3 regions of the Achromobacter sp. CF-sbj1-Ac2-l genome follow, and region 2 is predicted to be linked to each of the others. Evidence: predicted binding sites of a transcription regulator. Region 2 holds the regulator's gene; each other region holds the start of a gene.
The links. The regulator LexA, encoded in region 2, represses DNA repair genes until DNA is damaged. The targets are predictions, from matches to a motif close to ACTGTATNNNNATACAGT.
Positions count from the first base shown of each region.

Region 1 (5,251 bases), 2.1 Mb from region 2:
CGGCGCGCCCGCAGCCGCTGCTGCAGCGCATTGAGTGGCGCCACGCCGCGCGACAACCCGAACCATACCAGCAGCACCGCGATCGGCAGCACCACGAACTGCGGAATGATCACGCCCTTGATGATGTCGTTGGCCAGTTGGGTGCGCTTTTCGACCGTCTCGGCCACGATCAAGAGCGCCGGCTGGGTATTGGGCAGGTTCAGATCGACCCAGGTGAAGGCCAGGCGCACGCCGAAGCCGCGCAGGGTGTCGTCCTCGTACTGGACCTCGCCGGGGCGCGGCTGGCCGACGGAAGCGGGCAGGGGCAGGGCGCGGTCGCCGCCCAGGTATTCACCGCGGCTGCCGAGCGCCAGCCAGAACACGCTGTCGGTCTCGTCGGCGCGCAGCACATCGCGCGCCGGGTCGGTCATCCGCAGCACCGCGCGGCCATCCTGGGCGTGCACCTGGCGCGTCAGCACGTGCAGGTTGTTGGCCAGCGCGCGGTCGTAGGGCACGTTGGCGATGTTCTGCGCCACCACGTAGGTGATGGCGACGCTCATCGGCCACAGCAGGAACAGGGGCGCCAGCATCCAGTCGAGGATCTCGCCCAGGAGCGAGCGTTGCGGCGGCGCGAAGCTGGGACCGCGGGCCCCGGCCTGCATCACATCCAGCGCTTCCTGGTTGAGCGCTTCCGGCTGTGGCGATTCAGCTTGCGAGGTAGGCCGCACCCTGGTCCCGTTCGAGGCAATAGCCCAGGCCGCGCACCGTCACGATCTTCACGCCGCTGGGCTCGAGTTTCTTGCGCAGGCGGTGCACGTAGACCTCGATGGCATTGGTGCTGACTTCCTCGCCCCATTCGCACAGGTGGTCCACCAGTTGGGTCTTGCTGACCATGCGCCCGCTGCGGGTCAGCAGGATTTCCAGCAGGCTGACCTCGCGCGCGGACAGGTCCAGCGTCTGGTCGTCGACCATGGCCACGCGCCCGGTCTGGTCGAACACCAGCCGGCCATGCTTGAGCAGCGTGGCGCCGCCGCCCGCGCCGCGGCGGGTCAGGGCGCGCACGCGGGCTTCCAGCTCGGACAGGGCGAAGGGCTTGGCCATGTAGTCGTCGGCGCCCAGGTCCAGCCCCTTGACGCGTTGCTCGATACTGTCAGCGGCGGTCAGGATCAGCACGGGCAGGGCGGAATTGCGGGCGCGCAGCCGGCGCAGGACCTCCAGGCCGGCCAGTTGCGGCAGGCCCAGGTCGAGGATCAGCAGGTCGAAGGCCTGAGCCGCCAGCGCCGAATCGGCCGCCAGGCCGTCGCGGACGGCGTCGACCGCGTAACCGTTGTGGCGCAACGAGCGTGACAGGCCGTCGGCCAGGATGCTGTCGTCTTCCGCGATCAGGATGCGCATGGGCAGTCGAAAAGAAGAAGGGCGCCGGGTGAGCGGCGCACGCGTGCCGCCCTCGGTGGGATGCCGGGGCGGCGTGCCGGGAGCGCAATGGGGACATAGCGCCAGTTTTTTCCTCGATTCTGTCATACGGCACCGGGCTTGCCCACTCAGGGAATACGTGGAAAACTGTGGCACACTGGTTTTTTGTACAGTACAATCCGATGCCATAATCTGCGCTATCGCTTTACCGATCACGCTTGAGCGCCACAGTTTGCACTGCCAGTTTTCTGGCAACAACTGTCAGGCAACGGCCCGATCACCCCTTGCGACAACCCGCGCGCTGACCGACACCCCGTGCCGCGCCCCGATACGTTACAGACCCAGACCTGACAGGACACTACATGGACGACAAAACCACCAAGGCCGCCGCTTCGGAAAAAGCCAAGGCGCTGGCCGCCGCGCTCTCGCAGATCGAAAAGCAGTTCGGCAAGGGCTCGATCATGCGCTACGGCGACAACGAGGTCTCGCATGACATCCAGGTGGTGTCGACCGGCTCGCTGGGCCTGGACATCGCGCTGGGCGTCGGCGGCCTGCCGCGCGGCCGCGTGGTGGAAATCTACGGTCCGGAATCCTCGGGCAAGACCACGCTGACCCTGCAGGTCGTGGCCGAAATGCAGAAGCTGGGCGGCACCTGCGCCTTCGTCGACGCCGAACACGCGCTGGACGTGCAGTACGCCTCGAAGCTGGGCGTCAACCTGGCCGATCTGCTGATCTCGCAGCCGGACACGGGCGAGCAGGCGCTGGAAATCACCGACGCGCTGGTGCGCTCGGGCTCCGTCGACCTGATCGTGGTCGACTCGGTTGCGGCGCTGGTGCCCAAGGCCGAAATCGAAGGCGAAATGGGCGATTCGCTGCCCGGCCTGCAGGCTCGCCTGATGAGCCAGGCGCTGCGCAAGCTGACCGCCACCATCAAGAAGACCAACTGCATGGTCATCTTCATCAACCAGATCCGCATGAAGATCGGCGTGATGTTCGGCAACCCCGAAACCACCACCGGCGGCAACGCGCTCAAGTTCTACGCCTCGGTGCGCCTGGACATCCGCCGCATCGGCTCGATCAAGAAGGGCGACGAGGTCGTCGGCAACGAAACCCGCGTCAAGGTCGTCAAAAACAAGGTTGCGCCTCCGTTCAAGCAGGCCGAGTTCGACATCATGTACGGCGCCGGCATCTCGCGCGAAGGTGAAATCATCGACCTGGGCGTGGCCGCCAACGTGGTGGACAAGTCGGGTGCGTGGTACAGCTACAACGGCAACCGCATCGGCCAGGGCAAGGACAATGTCCGTGAATACCTGAAGGAACACAAGGAACTGGCCATCGAGATCGAGAACCGGGTCCGTGAGAACCAGGGCATCGTCAGCCGCGCCGCGGAATTCGTGCCCACCGCTGAAGACGACAGCGACGAGTAATCGCGTCGTCGCGTCATCGGATAGCGCCGGGCTCGCCAGTCCGGCCGCCAGCGGCAGGCTCCCGTCCCGGGAGGCCTGCCGCTGGCACATAGAGGAAGCGCATGAGCTGGAAACCGCCCGTCACGTCCGCTGATCGCCTGCGCGCCAGGCTGGACGATGAATTCGAGACCGTGGCCAAGCCCGAGGGGCTGCGCCGCACGTCCGACCTGCGGCGGGCGGCCGAATCCGCCGCGGCGTCGGGCCAGGATCCAGAGGGCGCGAGCGCCCAGGCGTCGCAGTGGCAGCGCAGCTCCGAACGGCGCGCGGCCAGCGGACGCGGCCGGCGTGGCAAGGACGGTGACGGCGATGGCACGGACGAGGGGGCGCGGACATCCGAAGACAAGCCCCGCACGCCCCCCAAGGGGCCCTCGCTGAAAATGCGCGCGGTGGGTTATCTGTCGCGGCGCGAGCATGCCCGCGATGAGCTGGCGCGCAAACTCGCGCCCCATGCCGAAGACCCCGATGAGGTCCAGCGCGTGCTGGACGCGCTGGAAAAGGAAGGCTGGCTGTCGACCGAGCGGTTTGCGCAAAGCCTGGTGCATCGCCGCGCCTCGCGCCAGGGGGCGGCCCGCATCGTGCAGGAATTGCGCCAGCACGGCGTGGATGATGCCCAGGTGTCCGAGCTGCGCGAGCAATTGCGCGCCACCGAATACGAGCGCGCGCTCGAGGTCTGGCAGAAACGCTTCGGCGCCAGGCCCGAGGACCGCGCCGCCTATGCCAAGCAGGCGCGCTTCCTGGCCAGCCGCGGCTTTGCGCATGACGTCATCCGTCGCATCCTGGGGGCGGGCGACGACGACTGAGTCGGCCGCGTGCTTGGCGCGGCGCGCGCCGGCATGCGCCGGCCGCCGCGCCTGTTTTTCTGCCGCGCTTATTTTGCCGACTTGATGCCGCTGAGCGTTTTGAAACAAACGTCGCGCGTCAGCGTCAGGAATTCGTCGATGTACGAAGCGTCGGTATCTTCGCTGCGCACCGTCGCGTACAGCGTTCGCCACACACCCTGCGGGCCGAGGCGGCACAGGCGCAGCCAACCCTGGTTCATGTATTCGGTCAGGGCCCAGTTGGGCAGGGCCGCGACGCCGCGATTGCTGGCCACCAGTTGCGCGATGATGGGCGTGAGTTCGGCCTTGCGGATCGCGGCGGGTTCGACATCGGCGGGATCCAGGAATGCCGTGAAAATGTCCAGGCGCTGCCTGTCCACCGGATAGGTGATGAGCGTCTGGTCGGCCAACTGGTCCGGCATGACGAACTTGCTGCCGGCCAGCGGATTCGATTCGGACACGGCCAGCACGAGCTCGTATTTGAACAGCGGCAGGTATTCGACGGCGTCCAGTTGCTGGGGATCGGACGTGATGACCAGGTCCAGATCGCCGCGCACCAGCGCGGGCAGGGGGGCGAACGAGAACGCCGCCGACAGATCCAGCGCCACGTCCGGCCATTGCGCGCGGAACGCGTCCAGCGCCGGCATCAACCACTGAAAGCAGGAATGGCAGTCGATGGCCAGGTGCAGGCGGCCGGTGCGGCCGGCTGCCAGCCGCTGCAATTCGCGCTCGGTGGCGCGGATGCGCGGCAGCACTTCGTCGGCCAGCGCCAGCACGCGCAGGCCCGCGGTGGTCAGGCGGGCGGGGCGGGTGCGGCGGTTCAGCAGCGGCGTGCCCAGGCGGGTCTCCAGATCGCGCAGTTGGTGTGACAGGGCTGACTGGGTCAGGTGCAGGCGGTCGGCGGCTTCCTGCAGGCTGCCGCCTTCACGGATGGCGGTCAGCGTTTCGAGATGGCGGATTTCCAGCATGGGGCGGCAACGGCGAGGATGAGGGTGTGAAGGGCGTGGCGATCCGCGGCCGGGACTGCCAGCCCCGGAGGGAGTGTGCTCACATTATATGAGGTTTTTTCATCTTATAAATGTAGACATTGATTTTGATTCATTTTGCTTTGGCGTCAGAATGGCTGGCACTTGAACAAATTTTGTCTGACGACGGGATTGCCATGACTACGATTCATAATTTGGGGTTCCCCCGCATTGGTGCCCAGCGGGAACTGAAGCGCGCTGTCGAAGCCTACTGGGCGGGCAAGCAGACCGGCGAAGCGCTGGAGCAGACGGGCCGCGAGCTGCGCGCCCGGCACTGGAAGGTACAGGCCGACGCTGGCGTCAAGTTCGTGCCCGTCGGCGATTTCGCCTGGTACGACCAGATCCTGGAATGGACCACGCTGCTGGGCGCCGTGCCCGCGCGCTTCGGCCAGAAGGACAACGAACCGGTCTCGCTGGATACGCTGTTCCGCATGGGACGCGGCCGCGCCCCGTCGGGCAAGCCCGCCGCCGCCTGCGAAATGACCAAGTGGTTCGACACCAACTACCACTACATCGTGCCGGAGCTGGTGCCGGGCCAGAGCTTTCGCAT
Region 1 covers NZ_CP199855.1:1,710,602-1,715,852, forward strand. Annotated here, with positions in the region: gene ACUDCK_RS07825 (sensor histidine kinase) at 1-569, opposite strand, end outside; gene ACUDCK_RS07830 (response regulator transcription factor) at 685-1,374, opposite strand; gene recA (recombinase RecA) at 1,755-2,819, shown strand; gene recX (recombination regulator RecX) at 2,921-3,658, shown strand; gene ACUDCK_RS07845 (LysR family transcriptional regulator) at 3,727-4,644, opposite strand; gene metE (5-methyltetrahydropteroyltriglutamate--homocysteine S-methyltransferase) at 4,839-5,251, shown strand, end outside.
Region 1: the regulator LexA is predicted to act here: its motif matches at 1,549-1,566, upstream of recA (recombinase RecA).

Region 2 (5,251 bases):
CGGCTGCGTCGCCGGCATCCTGCAGATGCTCAAGCTGCCCGACGGCACCGTCAAGGTGCTGGTCGAAGGCACCCAGCGCGCCCGCATCAACAGCATCGAAGACGCCGACTCGCACTTCACCTGCCAGGTCACCCCGATCGAGCCGGACGCCGTCCAGGGCTCCGAGACCGAGGCCCTGCGCCGTGCGATCGTCGCCCAGTTCGAGCAATACGTAAAACTCAACAAGAAGATCCCCCCGGAGATCCTGACCTCGCTCGCCGGCATCGATGACGCCGGCCGCCTGGCCGACACGATCGCCGCGCATCTTCCGCTGAAACTCGAGCAGAAGCAAAAGATGCTCGAGATCGTCGGCACCTCCGAGCGCCTCGAAGGCCTGCTCACGCAGTTGGAAACCGAAATCGACATCCTTCAGGTCGAAAAGCGGATCCGCGGCCGCGTGAAGAAGCAGATGGAAAAGAGCCAGCGCGACTACTACCTGAATGAGCAGGTCAAGGCCATTCAGAAGGAGTTGGGCGAGGGCGAAGAGGGCGCCGACATCGAGGAGCTCGAAAAGAAGATCATCGCCGCGCACATGCCCAAGGAGGCGCGCAAGAAGGCCGATGCCGAGCTCAAGAAGCTCAAGCTCATGTCGCCCATGTCGGCCGAAGCCACCGTGGTGCGCAACTACATCGATACGCTCATCAACCTCCCCTGGAGGAAAAAGAGCAAGATCAACAACTCCATCGCCAACGCCGAAACGGTGCTCGACAACGACCACTACGGCCTGGAGAAGGTGAAGGAACGCATCCTCGAATATCTCGCCGTGCAGCAGCGCGTGGACAAGGTCAAGGCGCCGATCCTGTGCCTGGTCGGTCCTCCCGGGGTCGGCAAGACCTCGCTGGGCCAGTCCATCGCCAAGGCCACGAACCGCAAGTTCGTGCGCATGGCCCTGGGCGGCGTGCGCGACGAGGCCGAGATCCGTGGCCACCGCCGTACGTACATCGGCTCGATGCCCGGCAAGATCGTCCAGAACATGTCGAAGGTCGGCGTGCGCAATCCCCTGTTCCTGCTCGATGAAATCGACAAGCTGGGCATGGATTTCCGCGGCGATCCCTCGTCGGCGCTGCTCGAAGTGCTGGACCCGGAACAGAACCACACGTTCCAGGACCACTACATCGAAGTGGACTTCGACCTGTCGGACGTCATGTTCGTGGCCACCAGCAACACGCTGAACATTCCGCCGGCCCTGCTGGACCGGATGGAAGTGATCCGCCTGTCGGGCTACACCGAGGAAGAAAAGATCCACATCGCCCGCGACCATCTGCTGCCCAAGCTGATGAAGAACAACGGCGTCAAGGATACCGAGCTGACCGTCGATGACAGCGCGCTGCGCGACATCGTGCGCTACTACACCCGCGAAGCCGGCGTGCGCGCGCTCGAGCGCGAAGTGGGCAAGATCTGCCGCAAGGTGATCAAGCAGTTGCTCACCCAGAGCGACCGCGCCAAGGCCGAAGGCAAGACCTTCGAACTCAAGCCGGTCAACGTCACGGGCGAGAACCTCAGCGACTACCTCGGCGTGCGCCGCTACACCTTCGGCATGGCCGAAAAGGAAAACCAGATCGGTCAGGTGACCGGCCTGGCCTGGACGGAAGTCGGTGGCGACCTGCTCACGATCGAAGTGGCGGACATGCCTGGCAAGGGCGTGATCCAACGCACCGGTTCGCTGGGCGACGTGATGAAGGAATCGGTCGAGGCGGCCCGCACGGTGGTGCGCTCGCGGGCGCGTCGCCTGGGCTTTGCCGACAGCGTGTTCGAGAAGCACGACATGCACGTGCACGTGCCGGAAGGCGCGACGCCCAAGGACGGTCCGTCCGCCGGTATCGCGATCACCACGGCCATGGTGTCGGCCCTGTCGCGCATCCCGGTGCGCGCCGACGTCGCCATGACCGGCGAGATCACGCTGCGTGGCGAAGTCCTGCCGATCGGCGGCCTGAAGGAAAAGCTGCTGGCCGCCCATCGCGGTGGTATCAAGACGGTCTTGATCCCGGAAGAAAACGTCAAGGATTTGGCGGAGATCCCGGACAACGTCAAGAACCATCTCGAGATCGTGCCGGTCCGCTGGATCGACAAGGTGCTGGAACTGGCCCTGGAACGCCTGCCGGAGCCGCTGGCTGAAGACGAAGCGGTCAAGGAGCCGCTGGTCGCCAAGCCGGCCGAGCCGGGTTCGACGGATCCGGTGCTCAAGCACTGATGCCTGGCCCGAGGCGCCCCGCGAGGGGTGCTCGCAAAAAGAAACCCCGCGCAAGCGGGGTTTCTTTTTTGGCGCGTCCGTGGCGCCGGATCGGAAGCAGTGGGTCAGTGCAGCGTGTGCGGGCGGATCAACCCGACCGCGATGCCTTCCAGCGCGAATTCCTGGTCGGCCTCGACCACGATGACGCTGAAGTCCGGATTCTCGGGCAGCAGTTCGATGCGGCCGTTCTGGCGTTGCAGGCGCTTGACGGTGACGTCGTCGCCGAGCCGCGCGACCACGATCTGGCCATTGCGAGCCTCGGAAGCCTTCTTGACGGCCAGCAGGTCGCCTTCGAGGATGCCGGCGTCGCGCATGCTCATGCCGCGCACCTTGAGCAGGTAATCGGGCGTCTGCGCGAACAGGCTGGTATCGACGCCGATCTCGCGCTCGACATGTTCCGCGGCCAGGATCGGGCTGCCTGCCGCCACGCGCCCCACCAGCGGCAGCAGTAGCTGCGCCAGGCCGGGCAGGGGCAAGGGCGCCTGCGACGGTGTCGGCGAGTTGTCCTTCAGGCGGATGCCGCGGGAGGCGCCGGCGGTGAGCTCGATGGCGCCCTTGCGGGCCAGGGCCTTCAGATGGTCTTCGGCCGCATTGGGCGAGCGGAAACCCAGGGCCTGGGCGATCTCGGCGCGGGTGGGCGGAAAGCCGGTACGCGCGACGGTCTGCCGGATGAGGTCCAGGATTTGCTGTTGACGATCAGTGAGTTTGCTGGCCATGGCGGTGATCCGTTTGTGAGTCGGACTGTACATATATACAGCGGCATTCTGGGGGACATAACGCAAAAATGCAAGCGTTGATCCAACGCGGTTTTGTGACAGGCAATAAAAACGGGACCCGCAGGTCCCGTTTGGAGGTGCCGCTGTCGGCGCGTCTTACAGTACCGCGGCGATGCCCTTGGCCACCTGGTCGATGTTGCCGCTGTTGAGCGCGGCAACGCAGATGCGGCCGCTGGAGACGGCGTAGACGCCGTGCTCTTCGCGCAGGCGGTCGACCTGGGCCGAGGTCAGGCCCGAGTACGAGAACATGCCGCGCTGCTGCAGCACGAAGCTGAAGTCCTGCTTGCCGCCGTGTTCCTTGATCTTCTCGACCAACTGCTTGCGCATCAGGCGGATGCGGTCGCGCATGGCGCCGAGTTCCTCTTCCCACATGGCGAACAGCTCGGGCGAGTTCAGCACGGTGGAGACGATCGTGCCGCCGTGGGTGGGCGGATTGGAGTAATTGGTGCGGATGACGCGCTTGAGCTGGCTCAGCACGCGGGTGGCTTCGTCCTTGCTGCCGGCCACGACCGTCAGGGCGCCGACGCGCTCGCCGTACAGCGAGAACGACTTCGAGAACGACGAGCTGATGAACATGGTCAGGTCGAGGTCGGCGAACAGGCGCACGACCGCGGCGTCTTCACGCAGGCCTTCGCCGAAGCCCTGGTAGGCGATGTCCAGGAACGGCACCAGCTTGTTTTCCTTGACGACCGCGGCGATCTGCTTCCATTGGTCGAAGGTCGGGTCGACGCCGGTGGGGTTGTGGCAGCAGGCGTGCAGCACGACCACGGTGTTGGCCGGCGCGGCCTTCAGGGCGGCCAGCATGCCGTCGAAGTTCAGGCCGCGGGTGGCGGCATCGTAGTAGGCGTAGGTGCCGACTTCGAAACCGGCGCGTTCGAACAGCGCGCGGTGGTTTTCCCAGCTCGGATCGCTGATCAGGACCTTGGAGGTCGGCAGCAACTGGCGCAGGAAGTCGGCGCCGATCTTGAGCGCGCCGGTGCCGCCCAGGGCCTGGGTGGTCAGGACGCGGCCGGCAGCGGCCAGCGGGGAATCCTTGCCGATCAGCAGGGCTTGCGCGCCCTGGTTGTAGCCGGCGATGCCTTCGATCGGCAGGTAGCCGCGGGCGGCGGCGGCCTCGATGCGGGCGATTTCCGCCTTGCGCACGGCGCCCAGCAGGGGAATGCGACCCTGGTCGTCGTAGTACACGCCCACGCCCAGATTGACTTTACCGGGGCGGGTGTCCGCGTTGTATTGTTCGTTCAGACCAAGAATGGGGTCGCGCGGCGCGAGTTCGACGGAATCGAAAAGGGTGCTCATGGGACTCTGCTGAGGGTGAGTGGACGCAGTCGGAAGTGCTGTGGATAATGGGGGGTTTACCCTGGGAACAGTCTAGCATGCCTAAGAGCGCAATAGACCCGAGCGCGGCGGGTGCCGCAGCCGTTGGCTCCGTCACTGACGGGGCGGCCGATGTGGCCCCTGGCGCTGTCGCGGCGGCCCCTGGCCCGGGGTACGTCGATTACCCCGGCAGCCCGTTCCACCTCTACCAACCCTATCCGCCCGCCGGCGACCAGCCGGGCGCCATCGAAGGATTGGTCCAGGGCGTGCAGGACGGCCTGATGTACCAGACCCTGCTGGGCGTGACCGGCTCGGGCAAGACCTACACCATGGCCAACGTCATCGCCCAGTTGGGGCGGCCGGCGCTGGTGCTGGCGCCCAACAAGACGCTGGCCGCGCAGTTGTACGCGGAAATGCGCGAGTTCTTTCCCAAGAACGCGGTGGAGTACTTCGTCTCGTACTACGACTACTACCAGCCCGAGGCCTATGTGCCGACGCGCGACCTGTTCATCGAAAAGGACTCGTCGATCAACGAGCACATCGAGCAGATGCGCCTGTCGGCCACCAAGAGCCTGCTGGAACGGCGCGACACCATCATCGTTGGCACCGTGTCGTGCATCTACGGTATCGGCAACCCCGGCGACTACCACGCGATGGTGCTGATCCTGCGCGCCGGCGACCAGATCTCGAGGCGCGAGATCCTGGCGCGGCTGGTGGCCATGCAGTACACCCGCAACGACGCCGAATTCACGCGCGGCGTGTTCCGCGTGCGCGGCGAGACCATCGACATCTTCCCGGCGGAAAGCGCCGAGCTGGCGCTGCGCCTGACACTGTTCGACGACGAAATCGAAAGCCTCGAGCTGTTCGATCCGCTGACCGGCCGCATCCGCCA
Region 2 covers NZ_CP199855.1:3,830,260-3,835,510, reverse strand. Annotated here, with positions in the region: gene lon (endopeptidase La) at 1-2,230, shown strand, start outside; gene lexA (transcriptional repressor LexA) at 2,335-2,985, opposite strand; gene ACUDCK_RS17320 (amino acid aminotransferase) at 3,142-4,341, opposite strand; gene uvrB (excinuclease ABC subunit UvrB) at 4,419-5,251, shown strand, end outside.

Region 3 (5,251 bases), 2.2 Mb from region 2:
TACTCGTCCCTGTTATTGGTCGTCCTGGCGGCGATGGCCCACGCAACGTGGAATCTGCTTGCCAAGCGCGCGGCCATGGTGGGCGCTCCGTTCGTGTTCGCCTACGGCCTGTGCGCTTCGGTACTGTATGCGCCGTGGGTGATCTGGGTGCTGCTGCACGACGGCATGACCTGGACCTGGCCCGTGGTGGGGGCGATCCTGACATCCAGCCTGTTGCATCTGGGCTACAGCCTGTGCCTGCAGCGCGGCTATCAGGTGGCCGACCTGTCTGTGGTGTACCCGATCGCCCGGGGCACCGGCCCCCTGCTCTCCACGACTGGCGCCTTCCTGCTGCTGCGCGAACCGGCCACCGCCACCGGCATTGCCGGCATGCTCTGCGTGGTGATCGGGGTGCTGCTGATCGCCACCCAGGGACGGCTGGCGATCTTCCGCAACGCGCAGGCCTGGGTGGGCGTGCGCTGGGGCATGGTGATCGGCCTGTTCATCGCCGCCTACACCGTGGTGGATGCCTATGGCGTCAAGGTGCTGCTGATCAGCCCGGTGCTGTTCGACTGGTTCACCTGTGTCACCCGCACGGCGATGATGACCCCGCACATGGTAAAGCGCCGCGCGCAGGCGTGGGAACTGATGCGCGGCCACTGGCATCTGGCCCTGGCGGTGGGACTGTTGTCGCCACTGGGCTACATCCTGGTGCTGTATGCGCTGCGCAATGGCGCGCCGCTGAGCCTGGTGGCGCCGGCGCGGGAAATGTCGATGATGCTGGGCACGCTGGCAGGCATGTTCCTGCTGCGCGAGAAAGTCGGCCCCGGCCGTCTTGCGGGCTGCCTGTCGATCCTGGCGGGCGTCGTGCTGCTGGGCTCGACCTGAAAAGCCCCGGCCCGGTGCTGGAACCGGCGCCACCTTCCGTGCAGCCATCCTGCCGGTTTCGGACTCCGGCGCCGGCCTGCTCTCAAAAGCCGCCGGCCACGCCCAACCACATGAGGGCGGGAATCATCGCGCCCCACGCCAGCACCAGCACCACGTCCACGACCATGCTTTTCACGCTGACCTGATCCGACACCGGTTCGACCGTGGCGTTGCCCAGGCTGCGCTCGCGGGGCGCCTGGACGACGTTGCCGACCGGCAGGGCGTCGACCGCCGCCGGCGGAAACGGCCACCGGCCGGGCAGCGTGCCCGCCCGCTTGCGCGGCTCGACTTCCGCGGGCGTCGCCACGCCGTCAGCGGCGGGCACCGCAAGATCGATGGATACGGCGCCCCTCGCATGGCTGCTCGCCGGCGTGGCCGACCCGGGCATGGCCAGCCCCGCGAAGCGCGCATAGATGGCGCGGGCGCGTTGCGCCGCACGGCGCAGCGGCGTCAGGGAAACAACGGCGAGATCATCCGGCAGGACGGAAAGCTGAGCGGTGTTCATGAGGAACTCCTAATAACGCGATCAAGAACCGCGGCGACACGCCGCGGCGGCGACCCAAGGCTGGGCCGTGGGTCAATCGAACAACGACAACTGCCCGGCGACCATCGCGCGCAACTGGCGCGCGCCGCGCCCGTAGGCGCCGGCAACCGGCAAGGCACTGGCAAAAGGGACCCCTGAAGACGCTTTCGCGTCAGCCGGGGATGGGAAAACGGGAGCGCCGGCAGCGGCTGGCGGGAACAAGGCGGCCGAACCACCGGCGGGCGCCGGGGCCAGGAAACGGTCGCAGTCGAGGGCAAGCCGGTGGCGGTTCAGGCCAAGCTTGCGGGTGGCCACGGCGAAGCGCTGGCGCAGCAGGTCGGCCCAGATGCCGGTGCCCCGCATGCGCGAACCGAAGTTGGGATCGTTGCGGCGGCCGTTGCGCAGGTCTTCGATACGGTGGAGCACGCGCTGCGCACGGTCGGGGAAATGGGCGTTGAGCCAGTCCTCGAACAGCGTTTTGACTTCCCAGGGCAGGCGGATGACGGTGTAGCTGGCGTAGTGCGCACCGGCCGCCTTGGACTCCTGCAGGATGTGTTCCATGGCGTCATCGTTGATGAAGGGGATCACGGGCGCCACCAGCACGCCGACCGGCACGCCGGCGGCGGTCAGGCTGCGCACGGCCTCCAGGCGGCGCCACGGCGCCGCGGCGCGCGGCTCGAGCGTGCGGGCCATGTCGGCGTCCAGCGTGGTGATGCTCATGTAGACGACCACGAGGTTCTGTTCGGCCAACGCCGCCAGGAGGTCGAGGTCGCGCGCCACCAGGGCGTTCTTGGTGACGATGGTGAGGGGGTGGCGGGTCTCGAGCATCAGCTCGAGCATGCCGCGCGTCAGGCGCCAGTCGCGCTCGATGGGCTGGTAGGCGTCGGTGGCCGATCCGATGTTGATGGGCGACGGCTTGTAGCCAGGACGGCTGATTTCCGCCCGCAGCGCCTCTACGGCGTTGGCCTTGGCCACCAGCCGCGTCTCGAAATCGAGGCCGGGGGAATAGCCCAGGTAGGAATGGGTGGGACGGGCGTAGCAATAGACGCAGCCATGCTCGCAGCCACGGTAGGGATTGACGGCCACGTCGAAGGGGATGTCGGGCGAATCGTTGCGCGACAGGATCTTGCGGGCTTCTTCGGCGGTGACGGTGGTCTTGGGGGCCGCAGGCGCCCGGCGGACATCGGGCAGGATGGGGATGACGGAAGTATTGGGGACGGCATCAACGAAATCGGCCGGGAGGCCCGAAGCGGACCAGCCATCGTCGACTTGCACGCGATCGTCTTTCTGGAAGCGATGCCGAACATTAGTAACCGCACCCCGACCGCGCAAGGCGGCGGGGGCGGCAGCCGGGGACCCAGAACCGGCGGGAAAAGAATGATCGGTGCGTGCCATGAAAACAACTGTACAAAAACACAGTGGTTTTGACAAGCACCAAAAGCCTTTTCGTAAGACAGCCCCACTTTACCGCAAGACGAAGACGGCGTCCGGACAATTCGATTTCATGTTGCGATATCGCCCGGAAACCCGCGCCGGCATTGGGTTTGGAATAAAAACAACACCCAAAAACCGGTGCGGGGCGGGCCCTTCCCGCCCCGACTTGCGGTTTACCGAAGCATGCCTGCCGCCGCGGTCTGATGCGTGGCTTCGTCGATCAGGATGAAGGCGCCGGTGGCGGGCACATCGGCGTATCGATCGACCGCCAACGACTCGCGCGTGGTGAATGCAACGCGACCGATGTCGTTCATGCGCAGCGTGCCTTCGGTGTTCTCCACTTCCTGCAGTTCGTGGATGTCGCGATGCGAGAGCACCGCGCGGATCTTCGCCGACGTCAGTCGCGTGCCATGCTTGAGCAGATACTTGCGCGCGGGGTTGAGCGCCTGCGCATCGAGCCAGCACAGCTCCGCCTCGAATTCGCGCGCGACCTGCGCCGGCGCCGCCGCGTGCACGATCACGTCGCCGCGCGAGACATCGACGTCGCGGTCCAGCACCAGCGTGACCGAGTCGCCCGCCACCGCTTCATCGAGTGCCCGATCGAACAACCGCACTTCCTGCACGCGCGCGGTCACGCCCGACGGCTGCACCGCGATCTCGTCGCCGGGACGCAGCACGCCGCTGGCGATGCGGCCGGCATAGCCGCGGAAATCGTCCTTGCGATTGCCATCGTGGCGCGCCACCCACTGCACCGGAAAGCGCAGCGGACCCGCGCCGCCGTCGCCGCTCAGATCCAGCGACTCCAGCAACGTCAGCAGCGGTTGCCCCGAGTACCAAGGCGTCTTGTCCGACCGCGTCACCACGTTGTCGCCGTTCAGCGCCGACAACGGCAGCGCGTCGAAGTGAGCGATGCCGAGCTTGCCCGCCAGGTCGGCATAGGCGGCGCGGATACGCTCGAACACGGCCGGGTCCCAATCCACCAGGTCCATCTTGTTGACGGCCACCACGATGTGGCGGATGCCCAGCAGGCGGGCGATGGTGCTGTGGCGCTTGGTCTGCGGCAGCAGCTTGCCATCGGCGGCGCGGGTGGCGTCGATCAGGATCACGGCCACGTCGGCGGTCGATGCGCCGGTCACCATGTTGCGGGTGTACTGCTCGTGGCCGGGCGCGTCGGCGATGATGAACTTGCGCGCCGGGGTCGAGAAATAGCGATAGGCCACGTCGATGGTGATGCCCTGCTCGCGCTCGGCCTCCAGGCCATCCGTGAGCAGGGAGAAGTCGATGCCGCCCTCGGCCACGCGCTTGTACTTGGCGCGCGAGATGGCGTCGAGCTGGTCGGCGAACACGCCCTTGCTGTCATACAGCAGGCGGCCGATCAGCGTCGACTTGCCGTCGTCCACCGATCCCGCGGTGATCAGGCGCAGCACGCCCGAGTCGGCGCCCGAAAGAAAAGAATCGTTTACTGCGTTCATATGCGTCCCCTGTCGGCCGGCCAGGCGCCGGCCACTCGTGCGATCAGAAATAGCCTTCCTTCTTGCGGCGCTCCATCGAGGCCTCGGAAGTCTGGTCGTCCATGCGCGTGGCGCCGCGCTCGGTGATATCGGTCACCGCGGTCTCGGCGATGATGGCGGCGGTATCGGCGGCATCCGAGGCCACCGGGCAGGTGCAGGAGATATCGCCCACGGTGCGGAAACGCACCGACAGGCGCTCGACCGTGTCGCCGTCCTGCGGCGGCGTCAGGCGCGTGACCGGCACCAGCAGGCCCTTGCGCCGCACCACCTCGCGCTCGTGGCTGAAGTAGATCGACGGCAGCGCCAGCCGTTCGCGCTGGATGTACTGCCAGACGTCCAGCTCGGTCCAGTTGGAGATCGGGAACACCCGCATGTTCTCGCCGCGGTGCACCTTGGTGTTGAACAGGTTCCACAGTTCCGGGCGCTGGGCCTTGGGGTCCCACTGGCCGAACTCGTCGCGGAACGAGAAGATGCGCTCCTTGGCGCGCGCCTTTTCCTCGTCGCGGCGGGCTCCGCCGATGCAGGCGTCGAAGCCGAACTCCTCGATCGCCTCCAGCAGCGTCACGGCCTGCGCCGCATTGCGCGAGTCGGTCTCGCGCCGCAGCACCACGCTGCCGCGCTTGATCGAGTCTTCCACGCTGCGCACGATCAGGGTCTCGCCCAACTCGGCCGCGCGAGCATCGCGGAAGGCGATGACCTCGTCGAAGTTGTGGCCGGTGTCGATGTGCATCAGCGGGAACGGAAAGCGCCCCGGCCGGAAGGCCTTTTCGGCCAGGCGCAGCAGCACCACCGAATCCTTGCCGCCCGAGAACAGCAGCACGGGCTTCTCGCTCTCGGCCGCCACCTCGCGCATGATGAAAATGGCTTCCGATTCCAG
Region 3 covers NZ_CP199855.1:1,601,719-1,606,969, reverse strand. Annotated here, with positions in the region: gene ACUDCK_RS07300 (DMT family transporter) at 1-867, shown strand, start outside; gene ACUDCK_RS07295 (hypothetical protein) at 950-1,411, opposite strand; gene ACUDCK_RS07290 (PA0069 family radical SAM protein) at 1,484-2,824, opposite strand; gene ACUDCK_RS07285 (sulfate adenylyltransferase subunit 1) at 3,037-4,335, opposite strand; gene cysD (sulfate adenylyltransferase subunit CysD) at 4,379-5,251, opposite strand, start outside.
Region 3: the regulator LexA is predicted to act here: its motif matches at 2,832-2,849, upstream of ACUDCK_RS07290 (PA0069 family radical SAM protein).